2 regions of the Photobacterium sp. 53610 genome follow, and region 2 is predicted to be linked to the other one. Evidence: predicted binding sites of a transcription regulator. Region 2 holds the regulator's gene; the other holds the start of a gene.

Region 1 (3,419 bases), on a different contig from region 2:
GGCGGACCAGATGGTCACCTGCAGACTGAATCAGCTGGACCAGAATCACCAGCATGACCACGGTAATCATCATGACGGTGCCGTCAAAGCGCTGATAACCGTAACGGATACCGACATCGCCCAGACCGCCGCCGCCGACGGTACCGGCCATGGCCGAATAACTCACCAGCGTGACCAGCGTAATGGTGACTGCGTTGATAATGCCCGGCAGGGCTTCCGGCAGCAGCACCTTGCGGATAATCTGGGTCGGGGTGGCGCCCATGGCTTGCGCAGCTTCAACCAGCCCGCTCGGTACCTCCAGCAGCGCGCCTTCAACCAGGCGGGCAATGAAAGGAATTGCGCCGACGGTCAACGGGACGATTGCCGCAGCGGTGCCGATTGAGCTGCCCACCACAAAGCGGGTAAAGGGGATAATAGCAACCAGCAGGATAATAAACGGGATCGAGCGGCCAATATTGACGACCGTGCCCAAGGCTTTGTTCAGGCCTGGATTTGCCATCAGACCTTTGGGTTTGGTCAGATGCAGGGCAACACCCAGCGGAATACCAATCGCGAAGCCAATCACACCGGAGGCAAACACCATCATCAGGGTTTCACCCAGAGCTTCCGTTAAAAGACCGACCAGACGTTCGTTGGTTTGCCACCAGGCGGCGATAGAATCAAGCAACATAACCCAGCACCTCTACATTAACTTTATGTTCGCGAAGGAAAGCGATGGCTTGTTGTGTCGCTTCCTCTGTTCCGAAAAATTCTGCCAGCATCAAGCCAAACTTCACGCCGCCGGCGTAGTCCATGTCGGCACTCAGAATGTTGGCATCAATACCAAACTGGCGTGACACCTGGCTGAGCAGGGGGGCATCCACGGAGGCGCCGGTAAATTCAAGGCGAATCAGCGGATAGTTGCTTTCCGTGCGGGTGCTCTCCAGTCGTGCCTGATAGTCTTCCGGAATGGAAAGATCCAGGGTTGCGCGAATGAACTCACGTGCCAGTTCTGTTTTCGGATGAGCGAAAATATCGCCGACCGGGCCTTTTTCAACCAATTCGCCCTGACCAATAATGGCCACTTCAGAGCAGATGCTTTTCACCACATCCATTTCATGGGTGATCAGCAAAATGGTCAGGTTCAGTTTACTGTTGATTTCTTTCAGCAGTTCCAGAATTGACTGGGTGGTGGCCGGATCCAGTGCGCTGGTGGCTTCATCACACAGCAGGACTTTCGGGTCTGAAGCCAGTGCCCGCGCAATCGCCACACGCTGTTTCTGACCGCCGCTCAGATTCGACGGATAAGCATGGTGTTTGTCGGCCAGGCCAACCAGTTGCAGCAGTTCGGAGACTTTTCGTTGGATTTCGGTTTTATCTGTGCCGGACAGCTCCAGTGGCAGAGCCACGTTGTCAAAAACGGTTCGCGAAGACAGCAGATTGAAATGCTGGAAAATCATGCCGATTTTACGGCGGGCCAGCGTCAGTTCCTGGCTGGAGAGTTGTGTCAGGTCGACTCCGTCGACAACCACATGGCCAGAAGTTGGTTTTTCCAGCAAATTGACGCAACGGATCAGAGTACTTTTACCGGCGCCGGACGCACCGATCACGCCGAAAATGGTTCCTTCCCCGATACTGAGATTGATATCGCGCAGGGCGTGGATGTCTTTATCCCCGACCTTGAAGACTTTATTGACCCTGTTGATTTCTATCATTCTGTGTCCTGCTACTACTTTTGACGTGCCAGAAAATGTGTATCCAGCATAGCGTTGCGGTCATTACTTCGCCTGTTTTAGTGATTTTGTATGCTGAATTGGCGCATGACCTTGTTATTTGTTTGTGTTCGCGGATTTTTTCCGTGCCTTCTGTTGCCTGATGCTAGGGTGTCTAGATGGCTAAGTCAATAGATATTTTTACGTCTAGACGTCTAAATGGGTTTTTTCAGAAGTTGAGCTGAAATCTGTTCGCGAAACCGGTTTGTGTCCTGATGCGGATTAAGAGATGAATCCGGCTGGCAGCCATGCCATAATTTAGTCAATTTTGGTTTCGAGATTTAGGTGGTCGCTTGGCTAAGCCTGCTGTGTTTATCGATCGTGATGGCGTGATTAATGTTGATCATGGTTATGTTCATACCGTGGATGACTTTGAATATATTGAAGGTGTGTTTGACGCCTGTAAGCAGCTCAAAGAGATGGGATATCTTCTGGTACTGGTGACTAATCAGGCTGGTATTGCCAAAGGGATGTACACGGAAGATGAATTTCTGAGTCTGACAGAGTGGATGGACTGGAACTTTGTCGACAATGGTGTGGAGTTTGACGGAATTTATTATTGCCCGCATCATCCGAGTGAGGGGCAGGGTGATTACCTGCAGGACTGTAATTGCCGCAAACCGAAACCGGGAATGTTTATCTCTGCCCGCGATTTTCTGAAGATTGATATGGCGCGTTCAGTCATGATCGGTGATAAAACCGATGACATGAAAGCGGCTGAAGCGGCAGAGGTCGGCACGAAGATTCTGGTCCGTACCGGTAAGCCGGTGACTGAAGCCGGTGAAGCGTTGGCCACTGTGGTGTTGGATAGTGTTGCTGATGTGCCGAAATGGCTGGCGTCTGTGAAATAAACAAGTTCGTGATGCATTTTTCTGAGCAGGCCAATGGCCTGCTTTTTTTATGTCTCGGAATCGGCGGCAATCGAACCAGTGAAATAGCTTCAGAGTATTTGAACAGAACCATTCAGTCAGATCTTTCATGTTTTGTATGTTCGATTTTACTGAACCGACGTTATTCATCTGTCTCAGCCTGAATGATCCGGGGAGGTGCTGATTTTGATTGTTGATTCATAACATTAATGAGATTAAGTTGAACATTCCGTTTGGTGAAAGAGGCGATTGGATTGCTCTCGTCTGACGGATAGCAAATTTGGACTGGTGCTATACTGCGATTGAAAGGAATTGTGGCAATGACAGGGAGTCATGGAAGCGGATGTTGTCGTATTTTTTGCGCCGCTTGGCGTTAGTGGTCCCTACTTTTATCGGGATAACCGTACTGATCTTTACGCTGACCCGGTTTGTGCCGGGCGGACCCGTCGAGCGGATGCTGGCGAATATTCAGGCCCAGCAGGGGATGTCATCGTCACCGTCCATGGCCGGGGAGAGTAATGCGCTTTCTGAAGAGCAACTGGCAGAACTGAATGCTTTCTACGGGCTGGATAAACCGGTTTTTGAAGCCTACAGTGAGTGGCTGACGAAACTGGTGCAACTGGACTTCGGTTTATCAACCCGTTACTACGAACCGGTCTGGGACATGATTATGGAACGCCTGCCGATTTCTTTGTTTTACGGCGGAGTAACGTTCTTCCTCAGTTACTTTATCTCCATCCCGCTGGGTTACTACAAAGCGCTGAAACACGGTAGTCATTTTGACTCGGCATCTTCGATT
Region 2 (3,419 bases):
CAGCTCCTCAACCAGATGCTGCTGAAAATTCCGCAAGTCCTGCAGGCTCTCATGCGCCAGACGACCATCCTGATTCAGCAGCGACAGCCACTGAATGAGCCGGTTCGTCGTTTTCCCGGCCGCCGAGACCACAATCAGATCTTCTGCATCAGAATACTGCAGCAAAATGTCAGCAACATTCCGGAAGCAACCGGCATCCGCCAGACTGCTGCCGCCGAATTTGTGTAACTGCCGTCCCTGGGTCATGCGCTGATCTCCGCAGCTTTAGCAAAGGCCTGCGCCAGATCGGCAATCAGATCTTCCGCATCTTCCAGTCCCACTGACAAACGCAGCAGGGACGGCAGCAGGCCAGCCTCCAGCTGAGCTTCATCAGACATCGCCCGGTGGGTCATGCTGGCCGGGTGGGCAATCAGACTTTCCGTTCCCCCCAGCGATTCCGCCAGCGAGAAACATTCCAGCGCAGCCACAAAGACTTTCAGCTGCTCCATACTGCCCGCCAGTTCGAAACTCAGCATAGAGCCAAAACCCGCCTGTTGCTTCGCCGCAATGTCATGCCCCGGATGATCCGCGAGACTCGGATGATAAATCTGACCCACCAGCGGCTGGGTCTGCAGATAGGCCAGCAAACGGGCTGAGTTTTCCTCATGCATGCGCATCCGAGGAACCAGAGTCCGGACCCCACGCAGGGTCAGATACGCATCAAACGGCGCGCCGGTGGCACCGATACAGTTCGCCCACCAGGACAGTTTTTCAGCATGCTCGCTGTCTTTGGCAATCAGCACCCCGCCCACAACATCGGAGTGACCATTGATGTACTTGGTTGTCGAATGCACGACGAAGTCCGCGCCCAGCGCAATCGGCTGTTGCAGGGCCGGAGACAGGAAAGTGTTATCGACGGCGACCAGCGCGCCAACCGTATGGGCCAGCTCACATAACTGAGCCACATCCACCACACGCAGCAAAGGGTTAGAAGGTGTTTCAACCCAGACCAGCTTCGGTTTTTTTGCCAGTGCCGCAGCCAGCGCCTGGGCGTCGCCCTGATCGACAAACTGCACCTTGAAATCCCCTTTACCGGCCCGGGTATTAAACAAGCGGTAAGTCCCGCCGTAGCAGTCATGCGGTGCCACAACCAGATCTTCCGGTCCCAGCTGGGCGGTCGCCAGCAGGTTGATGGCCGCAGTCCCGCAACTGGTCACCACGGCCCCGGCACCGCCTTCCAGCTCCGCCAGCGTATCCGCCAGCAGGTTTCGGGTCGGATTGCCCGAGCGGGAATAATCGTACTGGGGCAACGTCCCGAGTTCAGGAAAGCCATAGGTTGAGGTCAAGTAAATCGGTGGGACCACTGCGCGAAAAGGCTGATCCGTTTCAATGCCGCTGCGTACAGCGATTGTTGCTGTTTTCTTGTCGCTCATCTTCTAGCTTCCTTGTTCCTTGGGGTGGCCGGGGCCGACGGTCATCAAATTCCCACAACCTTAGCTACATTTAAAAAAGACGTCAACACTTCCAGACGTCCATATGTCTTTGCTTGTGGCAGTAAATCCCGCTAAAATTCCCCCATACAATATTTCAAAACCCTATATCGCTGAGAAGGTAAACAATGGCAAAGTGGAACGGTGAGTACATCAGCCCTTATGCGGAACATGGCAAGAAAAATGAGCAGGTCAAAAAAATCACTGTCTCTATCCCATTAAAGGTTCTGAAGATCCTCACGGATGAACGCACCCGTCGTCAGGTGAACAACCTGCGGCATGCCACCAACAGCGAACTGCTGTGTGAAGCATTTCTCCATGCTTATACCGGTCAGCCATTACCAACCGATGACGACATCCGGAAGGACCGTCCAGACGATCTGCCTGCAGAAGCGAAGGCCATCATGGAAAGCCTAGGCATCGAATACGAAGACATTAACGAATAAAAAAGATAGTCGGCCGAAGTAAAAAAAAAACCAGCCTGACGGCTGGTTTTCAATGCAAAACGCAAAATGATGTCTCTTTACACTTCCATGTAACCCACAGGCATTTCGATGCGGGCAACGCCTGACTCTACCGCAGCAACAGCGACCGCTTTCGCAACGCGAGGCAGCAAACGCGGATCCATTGGCTTAGGAATAATATAGTCAGGACCGAACTCCAATTTCTCAACACCAGCCGCCTTGGCCACTTCCGCCGGAACCTTTTCTTTCGCCAGTTCACGGATGGCATGAACCGCAGCCAGTTTCATCTCGTCATTAATCTCGCTGGCACGCACATCCAACGCACCGCGGAAAATGAACGGGAAACAAATCACGTTGTTCACCTGGTTCGGATAATCCGAACGGCCGGTCCCCATGATGAGATCATCACGCACGGCATGAGCCAGCTCCGGCTTAATTTCCGGATCCGGGTTAGAACAGGCAAACACAACAGGCTTTTCAGCCATCAGCTTCAGTGCTTCAGCAGACAGCAGATCCGGACCAGACACGCCCACAAAAATGTCGGCACCCTCAATCACGTCTTCCAGAGTACGCTTGTCGGTATTGTTAGCAAACAGCTGCTTGTATTCGTTAATGTCGTCACGACGGGTGTGGATCACACCTTTACGGTCCAGCATGTAGATCTTTTCACGCTGGGCACCACACTTAATCAGCAGTTCCATACAGGCAACTGCCGCCGCGCCCGCACCCAGACAGACGATCACCGCTTCATTGATATCTTTGCCCTGCAGTTCCAGTGCATTGAGCATCCCGGCTGCAGTTACAATTGCGGTACCGTGCTGGTCATCATGGAAGACCGGCACCTGGCAACGTTCAATCAGACGCTTTTCAATCTCAAAACAGTCAGGTGCTTTGATATCTTCCAGGTTGATCCCGCCGAAGGTGTCGGCAATGTTTGCGACCGTATCGACAAACTCGTCGATGGTGCGGTGTTTAACTTCGATATCAATCGAATCCAGGCCCGCGAAACGCTTGAACAGCAGCGCCTTGCCTTCCATCACTGGCTTGGATGCCAGCGGGCCGAGATTACCCAGGCCAAGAATGGCCGTACCATTGGTGATCACGGCAACCATGTTGCCTTTACCAGTGTACTTATAAACATTTTCTGCGTTCTGGGCGATCTCCCGCACAGGTTCGGCCACACCCGGGCTGTACGCCAGGGCGAGATCTTCTACTGTGTTGGCAGGCTTGCTCAGTTCAACCGAAATTTTCCCGGGGACAGGGTAAGCATGGTAATGAAGTGCTTGTTGACGAAAATCTTCAGACATAGTTATTAGAATCCTGAATGGATGGATGTTCGGTTCGGTATTGAACAATGGATCATATTCGATAGCAGCACAAAATCCTAGTTCGCGCAAGCTGGTAATACCAAGGGAATCACGGATGCGGGCCGGAAAAATGCCGGGCAGTGACGGAGGCGGGAGCTGAGGGGGAAATGATTAAGAAA

What was found. The regulator MetJ, encoded in region 2, represses methionine synthesis genes. The targets are predictions, from matches to a motif close to TTAGACNTNTANANGTCTAA.
Region 1: metN (methionine ABC transporter ATP-binding protein MetN) is a predicted target of MetJ. The motif match lies at 1,891-1,910, and genes of this name have one in related genera.

Annotation. Positions count from the first base shown of each region.
Region 1 covers NZ_JAXOFS010000015.1:5,447-8,865, reverse strand. The annotation lists gene SPK40_RS20775 (methionine ABC transporter permease) at 1-670, opposite strand, end outside; gene metN (methionine ABC transporter ATP-binding protein MetN) at 660-1,694, opposite strand; gene gmhB (D-glycero-beta-D-manno-heptose 1,7-bisphosphate 7-phosphatase) at 2,045-2,602, shown strand; gene SPK40_RS20760 (ABC transporter permease subunit) at 2,964-3,419, shown strand, end outside.
Region 2 covers NZ_JAXOFS010000008.1:58,353-61,771, forward strand. The annotation lists gene SPK40_RS17425 (bifunctional aspartate kinase/homoserine dehydrogenase II) at 1-246, opposite strand, end outside; gene SPK40_RS17430 (O-succinylhomoserine (thiol)-lyase) at 243-1,412, opposite strand; gene metJ (met regulon transcriptional regulator MetJ) at 1,598-1,915, shown strand; gene SPK40_RS17440 (malic enzyme-like NAD(P)-binding protein) at 1,993-3,240, opposite strand.